2 regions of the Frigoribacterium sp. VKM Ac-1396 genome follow, and region 2 is predicted to be linked to the other one. Evidence: predicted binding sites of a transcription regulator. Region 2 holds the regulator's gene; the other holds the start of a gene.
What was found. The regulator LexA, encoded in region 2, represses DNA repair genes until DNA is damaged. The targets are predictions, from matches to a motif close to TCGAACANNTGTTCGA.
Positions count from the first base shown of each region.

Region 1: a site for LexA is predicted at 4,220-4,235, ahead of ITJ55_RS02925 (DNA polymerase III subunit alpha). Genes of this name have one in related genera too.

Region 1 covers NZ_JADKSD010000001.1:619,917-631,754, forward strand. The annotation lists gene ITJ55_RS02910 (glycoside hydrolase family 15 protein) at 1-1,177, shown strand, start outside; gene ITJ55_RS02915 (glucose-6-phosphate dehydrogenase) at 1,273-2,637, opposite strand; gene ITJ55_RS02920 (aromatic acid exporter family protein) at 2,840-4,132, opposite strand; gene ITJ55_RS02925 (DNA polymerase III subunit alpha) at 4,275-7,811, shown strand; gene ITJ55_RS02930 (glutathione S-transferase family protein) at 7,905-8,927, shown strand; gene ITJ55_RS02935 (TraR/DksA C4-type zinc finger protein) at 8,947-9,282, shown strand; gene ITJ55_RS02940 (hypothetical protein) at 9,364-10,725, shown strand; gene ITJ55_RS02945 (GAF domain-containing protein) at 10,885-11,838, shown strand, end outside.
Region 2 covers NZ_JADKSD010000002.1:1,083,502-1,095,339, forward strand. The annotation lists gene ITJ55_RS12115 (regulatory protein RecX) at 1-279, shown strand, start outside; gene miaB (tRNA (N6-isopentenyl adenosine(37)-C2)-methylthiotransferase MiaB) at 317-1,918, shown strand; gene miaA (tRNA (adenosine(37)-N6)-dimethylallyltransferase MiaA) at 1,920-2,831, shown strand; gene dapF (diaminopimelate epimerase) at 2,828-3,706, shown strand; gene ITJ55_RS12135 (class I SAM-dependent methyltransferase) at 3,733-4,350, opposite strand; gene hflX (GTPase HflX) at 4,427-5,971, shown strand; gene lexA (transcriptional repressor LexA) at 6,062-6,775, opposite strand; gene ITJ55_RS12150 (hypothetical protein) at 7,049-7,417, shown strand; gene ITJ55_RS12155 (histidinol-phosphate transaminase) at 7,510-8,595, shown strand; gene hisB (imidazoleglycerol-phosphate dehydratase HisB) at 8,592-9,209, shown strand; gene hisH (imidazole glycerol phosphate synthase subunit HisH) at 9,206-9,844, shown strand; gene priA (bifunctional 1-(5-phosphoribosyl)-5-((5-phosphoribosylamino)methylideneamino)imidazole-4-carboxamide isomerase/phosphoribosylanthranilate isomerase PriA) at 9,912-10,658, shown strand; gene ITJ55_RS12175 (SseB family protein) at 10,658-11,491, shown strand; gene ITJ55_RS12180 (DUF1844 domain-containing protein) at 11,562-11,838, opposite strand, start outside.

The sequences.
Region 1 (11,838 bases), on a different contig from region 2:
GACCGTCGCCTGGTGGCAGGAGTGGGCCTCACGCTGCTCGGCACCCGAGGTCTACGGCCGCGAGGTGCACCGCTCCCTGCTCATCCTGCGGGCCCTGACCAACGAGGACACCGGCGGCATCGTCGCCGCCGCGACCACGAGCCTGCCCGAGCAGTTCGGCGGCTCGCGCAACTGGGACTACCGCTACGTGTGGCTGCGCGACGCGTCGATGACGCTCCAGGCACTCATCCTGCACGGCTACGCCGAAGAAGCCGACCGATGGCGCGGCTGGCTGCTGCGTGCCATCGCCGGTGACCCCGCCGACGTCCAGATCATGTACGGCCTGGCCGGCGAACGGTACCTCGACGAGCGCGAGGTCGACGAACTGCCCGGCTACGACGGGGCGTCACCCGTGCGCGTCGGCAACGCCGCCTACGAGCAGTACCAGGGCGACATCTTCGGCGAGGTGATGGTCGCCCTGCACGAGGCCCGCCTGCTCGGCGTCGAGGAGAGCGAGTACTCGTGGCCGCTGCAACGCGCATTGATGCAGTACGTCGAGGACAACTGGACCCGCCCCGACAACGGCATCTGGGAGATCCGGGGCGAGCTGCAGCACTTCACCCACTCGCGCGTGATGATCTGGGCCGCCCTCGACCGGGCCATCCAGGGCGTCGAGCAGTTCGGCCTGGACGGCCCCCTCGACCGGTGGCGTGGGCTGCGCGACGAGGTGCGCGCCGAGATCGAGACCCACGGCTGGAACGCCGACCGCGCCTCCTTCACCCAGCACTACGGCACGACCGAGGTCGACGCGTCGCTGCTGCAGCTGGCCCAGGTCGGCTTCGTCGCCGCCGACGACCCGCGCATGCTCGGCACGGTCGCCGCGATCGAGCACGACCTGCTGCAGGACGGCCTCTTGATGCGCTACCGCACCGAGAGCGGCGTCGACGGGCTCGACGGCGCCGAGAACCCCTTCTTGACCTGCTCGTTCTGGCTGGCCGAGCAGTACGCCGCCTCGGGGCGGGTCGACGACGCCGTCACCCTGATGGACCGTCTGGTGAGCTACTGCAACGACGTCGGCATGCTCTCCGAAGAGATCGAGGTCGCCACGGGCCGCCACGTCGGCAACACCCCGCAGGCCCTCTCGCACCTGGCACTGGTGCGCGCCGCGGACGCGATCTCGAAGGCGAAGGCGCGGTAGGGCCCGCGACGTCGCGACCCGTGCGACGACGCCCACGACGACGACGGCCGCCCTGCTCTGACGAGCGGGGCGGCCGTGACGGGTGACGCGAGGGATCAGGCGGGCCAGTCCTTCGGACCGGTCGAGCCGGCGGCGTAGGTGTCGAGCGGCACGCGGTCGGCCTTCCAGGCCTCGATCACGGGGGCGACGATCGCCCAGCAGCGCTCGGCGACGTCGCCACGGATCGACAGCGTCGGGTCGTCGTGGAAGATGCCGCTGAGCACCTCGCCGTAGGGGGTCAGCTCGGGCTTGCCGAGCGTCACCTGGAACGTCGACTTCTCGAGGTCGAACGGGTTGCCCTTGCCGTTGGTCGTCACGCCGAGCTCCATCGTCTCGGGGCTGATCTCGATGCGCAACGTGTCGGGCGTCGACGACCCGTTGAGGCCCTCGGGCAGCGCCGGCACCGGCTTGAAGGTGATGAGCACCTCTTTGCGGATCTTCGTCATGCCCTTGCCCGACCGCAGGATGAACGGCACGCCCGCCCAGCGACGCGTCTTGACCTCGAACTCGACCTCGGCCAGGGTCTCGGTCTGACGGTCGTTGTCGACGCCGTCCTCGTCGGCGTAGGCGGGGACGTCCTTGCCGTCGATGGTGCCGGCCGAGTACTGCGCGCGCCGGCTCGAGGCGATCGGGTCGGCGCCCTTGACCCAGGTGGCCCGCAGCACGCGGGCGATCTCGCTGCGCAGCTCGACCGAGTCGATGCTCGACGGAGCGTCCATCGCGATGACGGCCAGCACCTGCAGGAGGTGGCTCTGGATCATGTCGATCAGGGCACCAGCCTTGTCGTAGTACTGGGCGCGACCCTCGAGGCCGAGGACCTCGTCGTAGAAGATCTCGACCTTCTCGATGTTGTCGCCGTTCCAGACCGGCTCGAACAGGCGGTTCGCGAAGCGCAGGCCGATCATGTTCAGGACGGTCGCGCGACCCAGGAAGTGGTCGGTGCGGTGGATGCGCTCTTCGGGGACGATCTTGAGCAGCTCGGCGTTCAGCTCGCGAGCGCTCTCTTCGTCGGAGCCGAACGGCTTCTCGAGGGCGAGGCGGAGGCCGTCGGGCAGGTCGATCTCGGCGAGCGCCTGGATCACCTTGGTGCTGATGGCGGGCGGCAGGGCGAAGTACATCACCGGGGTGCCCTCGCTGGCCTCGAAGAGGGCCTCGAGGTGCTCGACCGTGGTGGGGTCGCCCTGGATGTAGCGGCTCGACGCGAGGGTCTTCTTGGCCAGGTCGCTGCCGGCGTCGCCGTTGAAGGCGGTCTTCACGACGTCGTCCCATTCTTCGGGGCTGCGCTCGCTGCGGCCGGTGCCGATCAGCTGGACGTCGACGCCGCGGTCGCTCTTCAGCAGGCTCGCGAGGCCGGGGAGCAGCAGACGCTCGGTGAGGTCTCCGCTGGCTCCGAGGATGATGAGGGTGGTGGTGTCTGTCACAGTGCAGCTTTCGTGGGGAGGGCGGCGATCGTGTCGTCGCTGGTCGATCGGGCGGCGGGGGTTCTCGGGGCCACGGGTGTCAACGCACAGGGGGGACGGGCATTCCCGTCGACCGCCCCGGCCGGGTGGGGGCACGGGTCGCGTCTCGGCGCCGGTGCCCGGTCAACCGTACTGCTCCCGGGCGGCGAGCGCCGTATCGAGGTCAGCGACCGGCGTCGGCGTCCCCGTCCTGCACCGTGTCGTGCGGGGCGGTGTCGCGGGGTGCGCTGTCGTCGTCGACCGGCCCCGTGCTGTCGGTGCCGCCCACGCGGCCGCCGGTGCCGTCGTCGGCCGTCGCGCGCGCCTCCTCGGCGGCGTCGTCCTCGGGGCGGGGCGCGGTGGTGTCGTCCGGGTCGAGTGCGGCGATGACGCGCCCGAGCGAGACCGCGATCGACACGCCACCGCTCGTGGCGGTGGTGGGGCGGTCGCGGTGGCGGTCGACGGCGTCCCAGAGGTCGGCGACGCGTCGGCGGGCGTCGGTGAACGCGTCCGCGTCGGCGGTGCCGTGGCGACGGATGACGGTGGCGACGCCGTGCACGGCGCGGGCGACGTCGGGCGCGAGGTCGTCGGGCATGCCGATCTGGCGGCCGATGCGACGGCCGAGGATGCCCGAGACCTCGGCGACGTCCTGCAGGTGGAACGACACGCGCTCGTAGACGGCGAGGTCGGCGTACTCCTGCGAGAGGTCCCGGCGCCGCAGCAGCCGACGGGGGTTCAGGTGTCGGGACTCGTCGGCGAACCGGACGGCCTCGCGCACCCGCCGCAGCGTGCTCGGCAGGACGCCGACGCGGCGTTCCCACTCGTCGTCCTCGAGCGGCCAGGTGGTCTCGAACACCCCCGCGATCTCGTCGGCCCGGTCGGCGAGCGAGTCCCGGACGCGGGCGAGGCGCCCGTCGGCACGCGAGGAGTAGAGCGGGGGCACGAGCACCAGGTTGACCACGACGCCGACGACGACGCCGACGCCCACCTGCACGACGTAACCCAACGAGTAGGCCTCGGCGTTCGCCCCGCCGAGCAGCAGGACGAACAGTCCGGCCGTCAGCACCCAGTCCCGGCCGGCACCGAGCCAGCGGATGCCGGCCACGAGCACGCCCACCCCGACGACGAGCGCGACGGCGAGCACGCCGGGCTGGCCTTCTTGCAGGGCGAAGACCGTGGTGGCGAGGACGATGCCGACGACGAGGCCGAGCAGCACCTGGAACCCCTGCCGCACCGAACTCTTGATGGTCGGGTACATGGCGATGACGGCACCGAGCGGGGCGTAGTAGGGGTACTCGGCCGCGACGCCCGGCACGTGCGGGGCGATCCAGTAGGCGAGCGCCGCGGCGAGCGCGGTCTTCACGGCGAGCAGGAGGCGCGGCTGGGCCAGCAGGACGCGGGTCCAGTGGGTCGCGGTGCGGGCCTCGCGACGCAGGGCGCCCCCGCGACGGGGCGGGGCGGGGCGTCGATCGGGCATGCCCCGATGATGACAGGCCGCGGGACGGGACGGGCGGGTCGGACGCCGAGACGGGCGCGACGGGCCGCTCGCGGCGACGTACACTGGTCGAACACCTGTTCGAACGACCCGGCCGGGGGTTCAGCAGCCCGAGGTACCGACCATGAGCTTCACCCACCTGCGCGTCGCGTCGGCGTTCAGCGCCCACCACGGCACCGCACACCCGAAGGCGCTCGTCGACGCCGCCGTCGCGGCGGGCGCTGACGCCGCGGCGATCACCGATCGAGACGGGCTGTACGGGGCGATCCGCCACATCGGGGCGTGCCGGACGGCGGGCGTCGACCCGATCGTCGGGGTCGAGCTGGGCTGCCGTGACGACCGCGAGGGGGGCGTGGCGGGCGCGTCCGCCGGTGGGGCCGACGGGCAGGGCGGGCAGGGCGGGTCTGACGGCTCGGGCGGGCCTGGCGCCGTCGACCGCATCGTGGTGCTGGCGCACGGGGCGCGGGGCGGTGGCCCCGCGAGGGCCGGCTGGGCGGCGCTGTGCCGCCTGATCAGCGCCTCGCACGGCCGGGCCACCCGCAAGGCCAGCGGCAGCGCCAACAGCGTCGCGACGATCGCCCGCTCGCGGGTGCGAGGGTTCGTGCAGGGCGAGACCGAGCCCGCGGCGACCGTGCTGCTGGGGCCCGACTCCGACGTCGGTCGGCTGGTGCAGGCCGGACGGCACAGCGAGGCCGCGGCGTCCCTCGCGGACTGGGCGGCGGCCCTGCCGGGCGGGGTCGTGGTCGAGGTGGTCTGCCACCTGACCGAGCCGGGCGAGAGCCGCAGCATCCGGCACGCGGCGCGCATGCTCGAGCTCGCCGACCACGTCGGGGTGCCGGCCGTGCTGACGAACGCGGTGCGCTACCTCGACCCCGACGAGGCGGTCACGGCCGACGTGCTCGACTCGGCAGGTCACCTGGCGGCCCTCGGGTCGTTCCGCCCACAGCCCAACGCGCAGGCGTACCTCAAGGGCCACGCCGACATGCGCCGGCTGGCCCGTCTGGTGGGCGACGCGTCGTCGTTGCCGCGAAGCGCCGGCGACGAGATGCTCGCCGCGACCGAGCGACTGGCCGACCGGTGCCGGCTCGACCCCGTCGCCGACCTCGGCTGGGGCCGGCCGAAGGTGCCCGAGCTCAGCGCGATCGGCGTCGACGGCGACCCCGACCAGGCCCTGTTCCGTCGGGCCGAGGCGGGCGTCACCGAACGTTTCGGCGACGCCGACCGTGCCCTGCGCGACAAGGTCGAAGGCCGCATGCGCTACGAGCTCGGCATCATCAGCGGCTTCGGCTTCGCGGGGTACTTCCTCACCGTGGCCGACGTCTCGGCGCTGATGCGAGACCTGCGGGTGCGCAACGCGGCGCGGGGGTCGGGTGCCGGCAGCCTGGTCACCTACCTGCTGCGCATCTCGAACGTCGACCCGATCGAGCACGACCTGCTGTTCGAGCGGTTCCTCGGCAACAAGCGCGAGACCCTGCCCGACATCGACATCGACGTCGAGGCGGCCAGGCGGCACGAGGTCTACCGGGCGATCTTCGACCGGTACGGCAGCAACCGGGTCACGCTCATGTCGATGCAGTCCACCTACCGGGGTCGCGGTGCGGTGCGCGACGCCGGTCTCGCCCTGGGGCTCGACGACGAGCAGATCGACCTCGTGGCGAAGAACGTCTGGCGCTCGAACGCCCGCGACCTGCGCACCGCGATGGCCGAGAAGCCCGAGCTGCGCGAGATCGCCGAGCTGGCCCGCAGCAACGACCAGATCGACCTGCTCGTCGACCTCAGCGAACGGCTCGACCGCCTGCCCCGACACATCTCGATGCACCCGTGCGGGGTGATCCTCGGCGACTCCGACCTGCTCAGCACCACGCCCGTGCAGCCGAGCGGCATCGGCCTGCCGATGAGCCAGTTCGACAAGCACGACATGAACGACGCCGGCCTGCTGAAGCTCGACGTCCTCGGGGTCCGCATGCAGAGCTCGCTGGCCTACGCCCTCGACGAGATCGAACGGGTGAACGGCCCGCGCGCCGCCCTCGCCGGCGCCCTGCCGGTCGACGTGCCGTACGTGAACCGTCAGGGGCGCATCGAGCTCGACGAGATCCCCCACGACGACGAGCCCACCTTCGAGGCGATCCGCACCACGCACACCCTCGGCATGTTCCAGATCGAGAGCCCGGGGCAGCGCGAGCTGATCGGCAAGATGCAGCCCGACCGCTACGAAGACCTCATCGCCGACATCTCGCTGTTCCGGCCCGGCCCGATGAAGGGCAACATGATCGCTCCCTTCCTCGACACCAAGCACGGGTTCCAGCAGCCCGACTACCTGCACCCGAGCTTCGCCGCGTTCCTCGACGACAGCTACGGCGTGGTCATCTACCACGAGCACGTGCTGCGCATCCTCGAGGCCACCATGCAGGTGTCGCTCGCCGAGGCCGACGAGATCCGGCGTCACATGGGCAAGGGCGACGACGACGCCCTCGAGGCCACCTTCCGCGAGCGCACCCGGGGCAACCTCGACCCCGCGACCGGGCGCCGCCGCTTCGACGACGCCGCGGTCGACCGCATCTGGGCCGCACTCAAGGGGTTCGGGTCGTTCGGCTTCTGCAAGGCCCACGGTGCCGCGTTCGCCCTGCCCACCTACCAGAGCGCCTGGCTGAAGACCCACTACCCGGCCGAGTTCCTGGCCGGCATCCTCACCCACGACCCGGGCATGTACCCGAAGCGGCTGCTGCTGACCGAGGCCCGACGCATGGGCGTGCCCGTGCTGCCGCTCGACGTCAACGCCTCGACCGACGTCTACCGGGTCGAGCGCCTCCGTCCGCCGGCGACCCCGATCGCCCCGACCCGGGTCGGTGACCTCGGGCTGAGGCTCTCGCTGGCCGACGTGCACGGCATCAGCGACGCCGAGCTGGCCCGGGTGGTCGTGAACCGCCCCTACGACTCGATCACCGACTTCTGGCAGCGGGCGACGCCGTCACGGTCGCTGTTCGAACGCCTGGCCCAGGTCGGCGCCCTCGACTCGGTCGCGGGGCCCGGCCGCACCCGCGGCGACGTCCTCGCCCGGGTGCGGGCCCTCACCGGCCGGTCGTCGCGCCCACGGGCCGCCGACGTCGAGAACCAGCTCGACTTCTCGATCGACGACTCCGACACGGTGCCGACCGGGACGCCCGACGTCGGTGCCCGCCAGCGCGTCAGCGACGAGCTCGACATCCTGTCGATGGAGGTCAGCGAACACGTGATCGAGAGCTACCGGCCGATGCTCGACGACCTCGGCGTCGTGCGTGCCGCCGACCTCCGCGACCACTGGAACGGCACGACCGTCCTCGTCGCGGGCATCCGCATCGCCACCCAGACCCCGCCTATGCGCAGCGGCAAGCGCGTCGTCTTCATCAGCCTCGACGACGGCAGCGGCTGCTCGGACTCGACGTTCTTCGAAGAGGCCCAGGCCCGTGCCGGCTCCCTGCTGTTCGGCACCCAGCTCATGCTGATCCAGGGGCGAACCCGTCGCACCGGCGAACGCGGCATCTCGCTCGAGGCCGAGAACGCGTGGGACCTCAAGGCGATGTGGCGAGACTGGAACGCGACCCGCGCCTCCTCGACCCGCGCCTCCTCGACCCGCGCCTCCTCGACCCGCGCCTCCACGTCCCTGGCCGTCGAGAACTCCTGACCCCTGCTGCGGACACCCGCTGAGGGGCCGCCGTCACGGGTCGGCCGACGCACCGACCAGGAATCACCGACGCCCCGTGCGTAGGGTGGCGCCATGAGCGATCAGCAGGTCAAGGGCAGCTACGTCGAGCCGGGCCAGGAGTACACCCGCGACACCAACTACATCGAGGACCGCATCACGCGCGACGCCGTCGACGGCTGGCCGGTCGAGGCCGGTCGTTACCGCCTCGTCGCCGCCCGGGCCTGCCCGTGGGCCAACCGCAGCGTCATCTCGCGCCGCCTGCTCGGGCTCGAGGACGCGATCTCGCTCGGCCTGCCCGGCCCCACGCACGACGCCCGCAGCTGGACCTTCGACCTCGACCCCGACGGTCGTGACCCGGTGCTCGGCATCGAGCGCCTGCAGGAGGCCTTCTTCGCCCGCACGCCCGACTACCCGCGCGGCATCACCGTGCCCGCCGTCGTCGACGTGCCGAGCGGCAAGGTCGTGACGAACGACTTCCCTCGGATCACGCTCGACTTCGCCACCGAATGGACCGAGTTCCACCGAGAGGGCGCGCCCGACCTCTACCCCGAAGCCCTGCGCGGTGAGATCGACGACGTGAACGCCGTGGTGTTCCGCGACGTCAACAACGGCGTCTACCGGGCCGGCTTCGCGGGCTCGCAGAAGAGCTACGAGCGCGCCTACCGCACCCTCTTCGAGCGCCTCGACTGGTTGTCCGAGCGACTGGCCGGGCAGCGCTACCTCGTCGGCGACACGATCACCGAGGCCGACATCCGACTGTTCACGACCCTCGCCCGGTTCGACGCGGTCTACCACGGGCACTTCAAGTGCAACCGCGACAAGCTCACCGAGATGCCGGTGCTCTGGGCCTACGCCCGCGACCTGTTCCAGACCCCCGGGTTCGGCGACACGATCGACTTCGACCAGATCAAGGCGCACTACTACGTCGTCCACTCCGACATCAACCCGACCGGCATCGTCCCGCTCGGGCCCGACCCGTCGGGGTGGCTCACCGAGCACGGTCGCGAGCAGCTCGGCGGTCGGCCGTTCGGCGACGGGACTCCCCCGGCCCCGCCCCGCGCGGGCGAAGAGGTGCCGCCGCTCGTGTCGGCCTGACCACCGGCACGGTGATCGCGTGATCGACCCCTCCGACCGGCTGCGCACGACGCGCGACGAGGCCCTGACGCTGGCGGGGCGGCTGCTCGTCGACATGGAGGCGGTGGCTGCGGCCCGCGAGGGAGCCAACGTCGACGACGAGCACGACCCCGAGGGCTCGACCATCGCCTACGAGCGGTCGCAGCTCGACGCCGTCCGCCGGTCGGCGCTCGAGCGGGCGGCCGACGCGGAGGCCGCCCTGGCCCGGCTCGCCGACGGCACGTTCGGCCGCTGCGAGCGCTGCTCGGCCCGCATCGGCGAGGCGCGGCTCGAGGCGCGACCCACCGCCCGGCTCTGCATCGACTGCGCGAGCTGACCCGCGCCTCCCCGCCTCTCCGTTTCTCCGCCTCCGATCGACCATCGACGTGGCGGCCGGCGCCTGCCCTAGGCTCGAACGGTGCCGTGGACGCAGATCACCCGGCGGTCGGCCGTGGCCGCGCTCGTCGGCATGCTCGTGGGCACGACCCTCGTCGGCTGCGGCCCCGTGAACGCCGGCAGCGGGTACGGCAGCCGGTTCGAGCAGCACATGGAGGCGCTCCCGGGCGTCGTCGACGCGACGGGCGGTGGGCAGAACACGTTGCCGTTCTCGGGCTCGATGTCGGGCCGCGTCGAGATCGCGGCGGACGTCGACGCGACCGCCCTCCGGACCATCACCGACGAGATGGGCGCCTGGTGGGTGGACAACGCGTCCGCCTCGCTCGACATCACCTCGATGGACGGCGTGGTCGGGTCGGTGTCCTTCCCCGTGCTCCCGTCGCGTGTCGACAACGAGACCACGCTCGACCTCGTGGCGCTGGTGCGGCCCCTGACGGGATTCACGGCGATCGAGGTGGTCGACCACGGGGACGGCGACCAACTCGGTCTCACCGCCCAGCAGGCGGAGGGCGACCCCTTCGCCGCCGTCGGGGTGCTGGAGGCCGCGCGCGCGGACGACCCACGCTTCGCCCGGGGTTCGGTCAGTGCCACCGCGGGCGACGTGACGGTGCGGAGTGATGCGGGCAGCATCGATCCCGAGACCCGGGCGGCCTACGACTCGGTGGTCTCCGTCGCGACGGTCACGGCCGCCGACGTCGGGCCGGACCGACTGGACGTCACCCTGGCCGACCGGGACGACGGCCGCGCCGTCGCCGATCTGCTCTCGGACGAGGCGGCCACGCGCGACGTCACGGTGACCGCCGGTGGCATCGTCCGCACGGTGGACGGGCCGCTGGACCGCGTCGAGGGCCTGCTCGCCGCCGCGACGTCCTCGGTCGGCGTCGTCGCGGCGGAGCTCTCGGCGTCCGCCCTCGAGGTCCGTACGGCCGACGGCACCGACGCCTTGGCCGCCGCCACGGCCATGTCCGCGTCGGACGCCGGCGCCGGCATCGACGTGCGGTCGCTGCCGGAGTCCGGAGCGGCATCCGTCGGGAAGTACGCGGCCGTCGGCTCCGACTCCGCCGACCTCGGCGACGGCGTCGACCTCGTCGCCGCCCTCGTCGGCGTCGACGAGGTCGAGGCCGCGTCACTCGTCGACGGCGAACTCTCGGTGAGCGTGCCCGGGGCCACGATCGACTCGCTCCGTGCCGTCTTCACCGCCGCCGCACCGCACCTCGAACCCGGGTCGTCGGTGACGGTGCGGAGCGGCCGTGCGGACGCCGACTTCGTCGCCGAGCCCGGTGAGCTCGATCTCCCCGCCCGGGCGACGGACACCGACGACGACTCCGCCCTCCGCACGCTCGTCGCGGACGCCTGGAACGCCACGGCGCCGCTCGGGCGCTGAGGGCAGGCTCCGGCGTCCCCGGCCCTTCCCCGCCGGGGTCACAGCAGACCCCCACCCGACGCCCTTCCCCACGGCCCCGGCCCGCCGTACGCTGACAGCACCACGGCGACGACGCCGCACCACGGCCGTCTCGCCCCGATCGACGACGACGGGTGCCCGATGTCCCTCACCGCGAGCCGTCCGCCCCGCGACGCCGGGCCGGTGCGCCGGGTGGTGCGCGACTCGTGGGACCGCGCCTCGCGTCGCCGGCTCGACCCCGACGGCCTGCCCCGGCTCGAGCTGCCGGAGGACGACCTCGACGACTGGCGCCGCGACCACCCGTTGGCCCTCGCGCTCCCCGTCGTGCGCCGCCTCTTGGTCGACGACGTCGCGGGGTCGGGCCTGCTCGTGGCGATCGGCGACGAGCACGGCCGCCTGCTCTGGGTCGAGGGCGACCCCACGGCCCGCCGCCGGGCCGAGGACATGCTGTTCGTCGCGGGGGCCGGATGGTCGGAGGCGCGGGTCGGCACCTCGGCGCCGGGCACCGCGCTCGTGCTCGACCGGGGCGTGCAGATCCGGGGTGACGAGCACTGGAACCACCGCGTCCAGGCCTGGAGCTGCACGGCCGTGCCGGTCCACGACCCGGTCGACGGGCACCTGATCGGCGTCGTCGACATCACGGGCGACGACCGGGCGGCCGGCTCGATGACCCTGCCGCTCGTCACCGCGACCGTCGCCGCCGTGGAGGCGCACCTCGCGCTCCTGCGGTACGCCGCGGCCGGTCGCGCCCCGGCTCGTCCCTCGCACCACCCCGTGCGCACGGCGACGCCCCGCCCCGCCGACCACGCCTCGGCGCGGGCCGCCGCCACCGGCCGAACCGCCACGACCCTGACGACCCTCGGCCGCGACGAGGCGGTCCTCTCGGTCGGCGACGGCCGCATCACCCTGGGCGCCCGACACTCCGAGATCATGACCCTGCTCGCCCATCGCGCGGCCGGCTACACGGCGCACGAGCTGGCCGACGCGGTCTACGGCGACGTCAACGCCGTGACCACCCTCCGCCCCGAGCTCGTGCGACTGCGGCACGTGGTCGAGGCCCTCGACCCCACGCTGGTCCCCCTGTCGCGCCCGTAC
Region 2 (11,838 bases):
CGCGGCGCCGTCACGTCCGAGTTGCGGTCTCGGGGCATCGACCCGGCGGTCATCGACGAGGCGCTGGGCGAGACCGACGACGACGAAGAGCAACAGCGTGCCGACGAGTGGGCGCGGAAGCGAGCGGGGTCCCTGCGGGGACTCGATCGAGAGACGGCCGAGCGTCGACTGAACGGCTACCTGATGCGACGGGGCTATCGCTCCGAGGTCGTCCGTCGGGCTGTCGAGAAGGCTCTTCCTCGCGGCGGAAGCTCCCGCGGCGGCGTCCGCTTCGAGTGACCGGTTCGGGCGTGGCGGCGATCTACACTGAGTCACCATGACGACGGTCGCCACCACCCCCCTCGCCGAGCCCGTCGACGGGTCTGTCCGCACGTACGAGGTCCGCACCTTCGGCTGTCAGATGAACGTCCACGACTCCGAGCGCCTCAGCGGCTCGCTCGAGGCGGCGGGTTACGTCCCGGCCGACGGGGTCGAGGCCGACATCGTCGTCATCAACACGTGCGCCGTGCGCGAGAACGCCGACAAGAAGCTCTACGGCACGTTGGGCACGCTCGCCGGTCAGAAGAAGAAGCACAAGGGCATGCAGATCGCCGTCGGCGGCTGCCTCGCCCAGAAAGACCGCAGCGTCATCCTCGACAAGGCTCCCTGGGTCGATGTGGTCTTCGGCACCCACAACATGGGTGCCCTCCCCACGTTGCTCGAACGGGCGCGACACAACGACGAAGCCCAGCTCGAGATCCTCGAGTCCCTCGACGTGTTTCCCTCGACCCTGCCGACCAAACGGGACTCCACCCACAGCGGCTGGGTCTCGATCTCGGTGGGGTGCAACAACACCTGCACGTTCTGCATCGTGCCCTCGCTGCGCGGCAAGGAGAAGGACCGTCGCCCGGGCGACGTCCTGGCCGAGGTGACGTCCCTCGTCGACGACGGTGCCGTCGAGGTCACGTTGCTCGGTCAGAACGTGAACTCGTACGGCGTCGAGTTCGGTGACCGTTTCGCCTTCGGCAAGCTGCTGCGCGCCGTCGGGGCGATCCCCGGCCTCGAGCGCGTCCGTTTCACCAGCCCACACCCCGCCTCCTTCACCAGCGACGTGATCGCCGCGATGGCCGAGACCCCCACCGTCATGCCGCAACTCCACATGCCCCTCCAGTCGGGTTCCGACCGGGTGCTGAAGGCCATGCGGCGCAGCTACCGCAGCGAGAAGTTCCTCGGCATCATCGACCGTGTCCGAGCAGCCATGCCGGACGCCGCGATCAGCACCGACATCATCGTGGGGTTCCCGGGCGAGACCGAAGACGACTTCGCCGAGACCCTGAGGGTCGTCGAACGATCGCGATTCGCCTCGGCCTTCACGTTCCAGTACTCGGTCCGTCCCGGCACGCCGGCGGGCGAGATGGTCGATCAGATCCCGAAGGCCGTCGTGCAAGAGCGGTTCGAGCGGCTGACGGCGCTCCAAGACCGCATCTCGGCCGAAGAGAACCGTCGTCAGGTGGGTCGACGGGTCGAGGTCCTCGTCGCCGCCGACGAGGGCCGCAAGGACGCCTCCACCCATCGCCTCTCGGGGCGGGCGGAAGACAGCCGACTCGTCCACTTCGAGGTGCCCGCCGGGCGCGAGGTGCCGCGTCCCGGCGACGTCGTCAGCGTGCGCGTGACCGACGCGGCGTCGTTCTTCCTTCTTGCCGACGCCGACGCCGACGCCGACGCCGGCGCCCACGACGCTCCCGACTCGCTCTACGAGGTGCGTCGCACGCGGGCGGGCGATGCGTGGGACCGCGCCCAGGCGGCGTCGTGCGGGGTGCCGTCCGCGACCGAGGCGACCAGCGCCTCCTCGGCTCGCCCGGCGAGGGTGAGTCTCGGGCTGCCGACGATCAGGGTCTCGACGACTCCGATCTACAGCCCCACCGACGACCTCCGCTGACGTGCTGGTCGCGATCGTCGGTGCCACCGGCACGGGCAAGTCCGCGTTCTCGCTCGCGATCGCCGAGGCGCTCGTCGAGAGGGGGCGGCCGGTCGAGGTCGTCAACGCCGACGCCATGCAGTTGTACCGAGGCATGGACATCGGCACCGCGAAACTGCCGGTGGCCGAACGCCGGGGCATCCCGCACCACCTCCTCGACGTGCTCGACGTCACCGACGAGGCGAGCGTCGAGTGGTACCAGCGCGAGGCCCGGGCGGCCGTCGACGAGATCAACGGGCGCGGGGCCGTGGCTGTGCTCGTGGGCGGCTCGGGACTCTACGTCTCGAGCGTCCTCTTCGACTTCCGGTTCCCGGGCACCGACGCCGCCGTCCGGGCACGGTACGAGGCGATCGCCGACGAGCGAGGGGCGGGCGCCCTGTACGACCTCTTGACCGAGCGCGATCCGGCGTCGGCGGCGTCGATCGGGCGGTTCAACGCCCGGCGTCTCGTCCGTGCCCTCGAGGTGGGCGACCTCACCGGGCGCCCGCTCTCGGGAACGCTGCCCCGGTCGTCGACGCCCTGGCGGCCCTCGACGGTGTTCGGGGTCGCCGAGGAGCGTCCCGTCCTGGTGGAGCGCCTCGACCGGCGGGTCGGACGCATGTGGCAGGACGGCCTCGTCGACGAGGTGCGCGGCCTCCTGCCGCTCGGGCTCGAGCAGGGGGTCACGGCCGGTCGCGCGATCGGCTACGCCCAGGCGGCGGCGCAGGTCAGGGGGCAGCTGAGCGAGGGCGAGGCGATCGAAGCGACGGCGGCCCTCACCCGGCGGTACGCCCGACGGCAGGCGAGCTGGTTCCGTCGCTACGACGACGTCGAGTGGTCCCGTTCGGGCGACGCCCAGGCCGTCGACCGGGCCGTGGCTAGACTCCTCGGGTGACGACCACGCTGCAGTTCACCAAGGGGCAGGGCACGGGTAACGACTTCGTCCTGTTCACCGACCCCGACGCGAGCACCGACCTGACGCCCGCGACGATCCGGGCACTGGCCGACCGACGGTTCGGCGTGGGCGGCGACGGGGTGATCCGTGCCGTCCGCACGGCCGCCCTGTCGACCGAGGCGGGCCTGCTCGAGACCGAGCCGCGCGCCGAGTGGTTCATGGACTACCACAACGCCGACGGCAGCCCCGCCGAGATGTGCGGCAACGGCATCCGGGTGTTCGCGCGGTACCTCGTCGAGCGGGGGCTCGTGTCCATGGGCGACGACGACGTCCTGGTGGTCGGCACCAGGGCCGGCGCGCGCGAGGTGCGCCGTGACGGCACGGGGTTCCGGGTCGACCTGGGCCCGTGGCGCCTCGGCGACGACGACCCGGTCGTGCGGGCTCGCCAGCTGCACGCCGCGCGCCCCGGCCTGCCGATCTCGGTCGGCAACCCGCACGTGGTCGTGGCACTCGCGGGCGACGAAGAGCTCGACGGCCTCGACCTGACCTACGTGCCGATCATCGAGCCGGCCCCGGCCGACGGGGCGAACGTCGAGTTCGTCGTCCCGGCCGACCCGCTCGTCGTCGACGGTCTCGGCCGCATCCGGATGCGCGTGCACGAACGGGGCAGCGGCGAGACCCTCTCCTGTGGCACGGGTGCTGCCGCGGCAGCCCTGGCCACCCGACACTGGGCGGGTGCCTCGGCGCCCGACGGCTGGTTGGTCGACGTGCCCGGGGGTGTCGTGGGCGTCTCGATCAGCCACCACGCCGACGGCGAGCACGTCTCGCTCAGTGGTCCTGCCGAACTCGTCTTCACCGGGGCGCTCGAGATCTGACGTCCGCCGACGCCGCGGGCGTCGCGTCAGACGGCGTCGACCCGCTCGGCGCGAAGCACGCGATAACCCTTGCTGGTGGAGGCGCGGGTCACGTCGACGACGTCGCCCATCGTCTCGTCCATCCACCGGTGCAAGGAGTCCGCCCCGAGGTTCTTCTGCACCACGAGCCAGGCCTCCGCGCCGTCGTCGAGCCGGGGCAGCCAGCGCTCGAGGAGCGAGTGCAGTTCGGCCTTGCCGACCCGGATGGGCGGGTTCGACCAGATCGTCGCGAACCGCAGGTCGTCGGGAACATCGTCGGGGGTGACGGCGTTGACGTTCTCGAGGCCGACCGACCGCGCGTTCTCGCGCACGAGGTCGAGCACTCTCTCGTTCACGTCGACGGCCCAGACCGTCGCGTCGGGTGACGACAACGCGAGGCTCAGTGTGATGGGGCCCCACCCGCACCCGACGTCCAGCAGATGGCCCGTCTCCGGCGGCGTCGGCGTGCCCGCCAGCAGCACCGCGGTGCCCGGGTCCACGCGGCCGGGGCTGAACACGCCCGCGGCGGTGGTGAGCGTCAGCTCGCGCCCCGCGAGGACGACGTCGATCGTCCTGGGCTTGGCCGCGCTGCCGGGCTGGGGTGAGAAGTAGTGCTCGCTGGCCATGCTCGTCAACCTACCGAACATCGACGGAGACGTCGTTCCCCGCTCACCGCAGACCGAAAGGGTTAGTATCACCCCGATGACAGACCACACCACGACACCGCTCGACTCCGAGCGGGACGACCAGCCCGACGACGTCGTCGCGCGCGTCCTCGATCGTGCGGCCCAGCGGGCCTCCGGGTACACCGTCTTCTCTCCGGCGCAGGCCATCCAGACGCGGTCCCTGCACGACGGGGGTTCCGACGGCGACCAGTCCGAGCGCGACGACCGCCAGGCCCTGCGACGCGTCGCGGGCCTCTCGACCGAACTGCAGGACGTCACCGAGGTCGAGTACCGCCAGCTGCGCCTCGAGAACGTCGTCCTGATCGGCGTCTACTCGCAGGGCTCGATGTCCGACGCCGAGAACTCCCTCCGCGAACTCGCCGCCCTGGCCGAGACCGCGGGCGCCGTCGTGCTCGACGGCCTGCTGCAGCGCCGTCCGAACCCCGACCCGAGCACGTACCTCGGCAAGGGCAAGGCCGAAGAGCTACGGGGGACGGTGGCCGCCCTGGGGGCCGACACGGTCATCGCCGACACCGAGCTGGCCCCCAGCCAGCGCCGCGCCCTCGAGGACGTCGTCAAGGTCAAGGTCATCGACCGCACGGCCGTCATCCTCGACATCTTCAGCCAGCACGCCAAGAGTCGCGAAGGCAAGGCGCAGGTCGAACTGGCCCAGCTCGAGTACCTGCTGCCGCGCCTCCGAGGCTGGGGCGAGTCGATGTCCCGCCAGGCCGGTGGCCAGGTAGGAGGCGCGGGTGCCGGAATGGGCAGCCGCGGCCCCGGTGAGACCAAGATCGAGCTCGATCGTCGTCGCATCCACACCCGCATGGCCCGGCTGCGTCGGCAGATCAAAGAGATGAAGCCCGCCCGGGACGCGAAGCGGGCGAACCGCGATCGCAACGAGGTGCCCACCGTCGCCATCGCCGGGTACACCAACGCGGGCAAGTCGAGCCTGCTGAACCGCCTCACGAGTGCCGGCGTCCTCGTCGAGAACGCCTTGTTCGCGACCCTCGACGCGACGGTGCGCAAGAGCGTGACCGCCGACGGCCGTCCCTTCACCTACGCCGACACGGTCGGGTTCGTCCGCAACCTGCCGCATCAGCTGGTCGAGGCCTTCCGGTCGACGCTCGAAGAGGTCGAGGCGTCGGACGTCATCGTCCACGTCGTCGACGGGTCGCACCCCGACCCGGCCGCCCAGCTGGCCACGGTGCGCGACGTCATCGCCGAGGTCGACGGGCGCGACATCGCCGAGATCGTCGTGTTCAACAAGAGCGACCTCGTCGACGCCGACCAGCGGCTCGTCCTGCTCGGGCTCGAACCGACCGCCGTCTTCGTCTCGGCGCGGACGGGCGAAGGGATCGACGAGCTCCTCTCGCGCATCGCGTCCGTCCTGCCCGAGCCCGAGATCGAGCTCGACCTGCTGGTGCCCTACGACCGCGGCGACGTAGTCTCGCACCTGCACGACTCGGGTCGTGTCGTCAGCACCGACTACGAAGAAGACGGCACCCGGGTGCACGCTCGCGTCTACCCGGGCGACGTCGCCGGACTGACGGAGTACGTCGCCCCGGTCACGTCCGCCCGCTGACGCCGCCTCGTCGAGTCGGACGAGACGAAGCGCCGGTCACCTCAGGGTGACCGGCGCTTCGTCGTTCGGGCTCCGCGGTGCCCCGAGGATCTAGACCGAGCGCAGCACCGCGACGACCTTGCCCACGATCTGGGCGTGATCGCCGACGATGGGCTCGAAGGCGCTGTTGCGAGGGAGCAGCCAGGTGTGGCCGTCGCGCTGACGGAACACCTTGACCGTCGCCTCGTCGTCGAGCATGGCGGCGACGATGTCGCCGTTCTCGGCGTCCTGCTGCTGCCGGACGACGACCCAGTCGCCGTCGCAGATGGCCGCGTCGATCATCGAGTCGCCGACCACCCGCAACATGAACAACTCGCCCTTGCCGACGAGCTGTCGCGGCAGCGGCATGACGTCCTCGATCTGCTGCTCGGCCGTGATGGGGATGCCGGCGGCGATGCGGCCGACCATGGGCACGTGTGCGGTGTCACCGTCGTCGCTCGTCGTGAAGACGGTGGCAGGGGGAGCGACCGGTGCCACGTCGTCGACGAGCACCTCGAGGGCCCGCGGACGGTTCGGGTCACGACGGATGCGGCCGGCGAGTTCGAGCTGGTTCAACTGGTGGGTGACGCTGGAGAGTGACCTCAACCCGACGGCGTCACCGATCTCTCGCATGCTCGGCGGGTACCCACGGCGGCCGATGCTCTCGGTGATGGCCGCGAGGATCGTCGCCTGCTTCGCGGTCAGCTCCTTGCGGGGGAGGAGGCCCGACTCGGCTCGACGGGGCGCGTCGGGGGACGCCTGCGGGGTGCGCTTCGGGTCGCTCATGGGTCTCCTGCCGTCGATGTCGGTGGTCCCTGTTTGACTCTCACCACCGATCGAAACCGTATCCGATCAGGCGGTGTCGACAAAACACATGTTCGAGTGTGTCGCGTCTTCTCCACCTGATCAGGCCTCCGATCGAGGCTGAGATCCCGTCAGAGGGGTTGAAAGCGCGAGAAATCGAATGTATGTTCGGAACACGTCTTCGTGTCCGGCATTCCCGGCCGAGTGCCGGGCACGAACTCGTCCCCTGTCTTCCCACGGTGAAAGGACCACCTCATGAGCGTCACCTCCTCTCCAGCAGTTGCGTCCCCCGTCGACCCGTCCCGGGTCGTCCGCACGCGCCTCCGCATCACGCGGCGAGGCCGAGCGGTCGTCGCGGCGCTCGTGGCGATCCCGGCAGTCATCGTGGTCGGTGCGCTCGTCCTCAACGGGGGCGGAGCGGTCGCGTCCGACACGACGGGCTCCACCGACTTCCAGCACGTCACGGTCGACGGTGGCGAGACCCTGTGGCAGGTCGCCTCCGAGATCGCCCCCAGCTCCGACCCCCGCGACGTCATCGCCGACCTGGTCTCGCTGAACAACCTCCCCAGCGCCGAGGTCTCCGCCGGTCAGAGCCTCGCGGTCCCGACGCAGTACGCCCGCTGACCCACGAGGCGCACGGCCCCGGCACTCCTGCCACCCACCGTCCCCGTGGCTGACGGAGGCGGGGGCCAGCGGCCCGCCCGTACCATGGTGGGGTGTCCTTCAGTCTCGACGACCTGCCCATCCGTGACGACCTGCGCGGTCTGACGCCCTACGGCGCCCCGCAGAAGAAGGTCGCCGTCGCCCTCAACGTCAACGAGAACACGCATCCCATCCCCGAAGACGTGGCCCGCGACATCGTCGAGTCGATGGCCCGAGCAGTGCTCGACGTCAACCGGTACCCCGATCGCGAGTTCACCACCTTGCGTGAATCGCTCGCGACGTATCTCGGGCACGGGTTGACCCCAGAGAACATCTGGGCGGCGAACGGGTCGAACGAGGTCATCCAGCAGCTCCTCCAGGCCTTCGGCGGTCCGGGGCGGTCGGTGCTGGGCTTCCCCCCGACCTATTCGATGCACTCGATCATCACGACCGGCACGGGCAGCCGGTGGGTCGAGGGTCGCCGTGACGAGGGGTTCCGCATCTCGCCCGAGACGGCCGTCTCCGAGATCGAGCGCACCCGCCCCGACATCGTCTTCTTCTGCGGCCCGAACAACCCCACCGGGACGCCCCTCGATCTCGCCACCGTCGAGGCGGCCTACGAGGCCACCGACGGCATCGTCTTCGTGGACGAGGCCTACGCCGAGTTCATGCCGGCCGACCAACCGACGGCCCTGACCCTCCTCGAGGGGCGTGAGCGGCTCGTCGTGTCGCGGACGATGAGCAAGGCCTTCGCGTTCGCCGGCGCCCGGGTCGGCTACCTGGCCGCGCACCCGGCGGTGACGGACGCACTCCGTCTCGTGCGCCTCCCGTACCACCTCTCGTCCCTGACGCAGGCGGCGGCCGTCGCGGCGCTCTCACACGCCGGCGAGATGCTGGCCATGGTCGACGACATCAAGGCCCAACGCGACCGCATCGTCGACGTGCTGACCGAGCTCGGCTACGAGCCGTGGCCGACCTGGTCGAACTTCGTCCTCTTCGGCGGGGTCGACGATCCGGCCGACGTCTTCGAGCGCCTGCTCGAGCGGGGCATCATCGTCCGCGACCTCGGCATCCCGAACCACCTGCGGGTCAGTGCGGGCACCGAGGCCGAGACCACCGCGTTCCTCGAGGCGCTCCGCGACATTAGGCTCTCTTCGTGACCGAGACGACCCGCGCCGCCCGTACCGCTTCCCTCTCGCGCGAGACGAGCGAGTCGAGCATCACGCTCGCCCTCGACCTCGACGGCTCGGGCCGATCGACGATCGACTCGTCGGTGCCGTTCTTCGACCACCTCTTGACGGCGCTGTCGAAGCACTCCCTCATCGACCTCGAGGTCTCGGCGCGGGGCGACACCCACATCGACGTGCACCACACGGTCGAAGACATCGGCATCACGTTCGGCACGGCGCTGAAGCAGGCGCTCGGCGACAAGTCCGGCATCTCGCGGTACGGCGACGCGCTCGTGCCGCTCGACGAGGCGCTCGTGCAGGCGGTGGTCGACGTCTCGGGGCGTCCGTACCTCGTCCACACGGGCGAGCCCGAGGGGTTCGAGTACCACCTGATCGGCGGGCACTTCACGGGCTCGATGGTCCGTCACGTCTTCGAGGCCATCACCTTCCACGCGGGCATCACGGTGCACGTCCGCGTGTTGGGCGGTCGCGACCCGCACCACATCGCCGAGGCCGAGTTCAAGGCGTTCGCCCGGGCGCTGCGTCAGGCCGTCCAGCCCGACGCGCGCGTCCGTGGCATCCCGTCGACGAAGGGCGCCCTGTGACGGGCGCCCGACCGTCGGTCGTCGTCCTCGACTACGGCAGCGGCAACGTCCACTCGGCCGTCAAGGCGCTCGAGCTCGCCGGTGCCGACGTCGAGCTGACGGCCGACCGTGCCCGGGTGCAAGCGGCTGACGGCCTCTTCGTGCCCGGCGTCGGGGCGTTCTCGGCGGTCATGAGCCAACTCGAGTCGGTGCGCGGCGGAGAACTCGTCGATCGCCGTCTCGCCGGTGGTCGCCCCGTGATGGGCATCTGCGTCGGGATGCAGGTCTTCTTCGAGGGCGGCGTCGAGCGCGGCAACACGACCGGCGGCTTGGGGGCCTGGCCCGGCGTGGTCGACGAGCTCAAGGCCGACGTCCTGCCGCACATGGGCTGGAACACCGTCGACGTGCCCGAGGGCAGCGTCCTGTTCGACGGCGTGGCCGACGAGCGCTTCTACTTCGTCCACTCGTTCGCGGCGCAGGAGTGGTCGCTCGACGTCATCCGGCCCTTCACCGAGCCGCACGTCACCTGGGCCGACCACGGTGGGCGCTTCGTCGCCGCCGTCGAGAACGGCCCGCTGTGGGCGACGCAGTTCCACCCCGAGAAGTCGGGGCAGCCGGGCATCCGGTTGCTCTCGAACTGGCTCGGCACCCTCTGACCCCGACGCGACCGACCCGATCGCGCCTCCTGACCCTGCGGTGCCCCGGCCCCGTGAGAGAGACGACATGAGCGAGTTCTGCACCACCCCCGCCCTGACCCTGTTCCCCGCCGTCGACGTGGCGGGCGGGCAGGCCGTCCGCCTGACCCAGGGCGAGGCCGGCAGCGAGACGAACTACGGCGACCCGGTCTCGGCGGCCGACGACTGGGCGAGCCAGGGGGCCGAGTGGCTGCACCTGGTCGACCTCGACGCCGCCTTCGGTCGCGGCGACAACCGCGCCGTGATCAAGAAGGTCATCAAGCAGGTCAAGGGGGTGAACGTCGAGCTCAGCGGCGGCATCCGCGACGACAAGTCGCTCGAGGACGCGTTGAGCACCGGCGTCAAGCGGATCAACCTCGGCACCGCCGCCCTCGAGAACCCCGAATGGGCCGCCCACGTCATCGCCGAGTACGGCGAGGCGGTGGCGGTCGGGCTCGACGTCCGGGGCACGACGCTCGCGGCCCGCGGCTGGACCGAAGAGGGCGGCGACCTCTGGACGGTGCTCGCCCGGCTCGAGGAGGCCGGTTGCGCGCGCTACGTCGTGACCGACGTCACGAAGGACGGCACGCTCCGGGGCCCGAACGTCGACCTGCTTCGACAGGTCATGGACCGCACCGACCGCCCGGTCATCGCGTCCGGCGGCATCTCGAGCCTCGACGACCTCGCCGCCCTGCGCGAACTCGTGCCCCAGGGCCTCGAAGGTGCCATCGTCGGCAAGGCGCTCTACTCGGGTGCCTTCACGCTCGCCGCGGCCCTCGACGTCGCCTTGAACTGATGACCGCTGCTCCGCAAGGCCGGGGGCACGCGCGAGACGGGTCGGCGGCCGGCGACTCCGGGCACGACCACTCCGGTCGCGGGGCCGACAGCGCAGGTCACCCCTGGGCGGGTCGCACCTTCGACCACCACGACACGGCGCACGCGGGGGACGACGGATCGGCCGACCCGCGCCTCCTCGACGCCCTCCTCGGCTTTCGGGAGGGGCGACTCGGCGAGGCCGACGTCGTCGACGCCCTGCGCCCGGCACGACTGCTCGTGCCCCTGGTCGCCGTGGCCGGCGACGAGGGTCTCGACGAACACGGGCGGCGCGTCGACAAGACCCAGGAGCTGTCGATCGTCACGGTGTCGGGCCCGGACGGTCGTGACGTGCTGCCGGCCTTCACATCGGTCGAGACCCTGACCAGGTGGCGCCCTGCCGCGCGTCCCGTGCCGGTGGACGCCCGCCGCGTGGCCCTGGCCGCCGCCTCCGAGTCGACCGACCACATCGTGCTCGACCCCGGGTCGATCACCGAGTTCGGACTCCGCCGCCCGGCGGTCTGGGCGATCGCCCAAGACCTGCCGTGGACGCCCAGCCACCACGACGAACGCGTCCTGCGGGCGTTCCTCGACGCGTCGCGAGACGAGGAGGCGCTGGTCAGCCTGGTGGTCGCGCCGGGTTACCGAGACGCACGGCTCGGTGCCCCCGAGATCGTCGTGCAGCTCGGGATCGTTCCCGGCCTCGACCGTGACGCGCTCGCGGCCCTCGTGGGGCGACTGCAGGCGGCGTGGGCCGTTGACCCGCTCATCGTCGACCGGGTCGACAGCATGTCGGTCAAGATCGTCGCGGGCTGAGGCCGCCGCGGGTTGATCGCTGCGGGCTGAGGCCGCCACGGCCCCGGGGGGCGCGCGACGCGGGGCCCGGTCAGTTGACGGGGCCGGTGTACTTCTCGCCGGGACCCTGGCCGACGGCGTCGGGGATGGCGGAGGCCTCGCGGAAGGCCAGCTGCAGCGACCGCAGCCCGTCGCGCAGGGCGCGGGCGTGCTGGTCCCCGATCTCGGGCGCGCTGGCCGTGACGAGCCCTGCCAACGAGGTGATGAGCTTGCGGGCCTCGTCGAGGTCGGTCTGGGTCTGCGGGTCGTCCGCCAGGCCCACCTTGACGGCGGCGGCGCTCATCAGGTGCACGCAAACCGTGTTGATC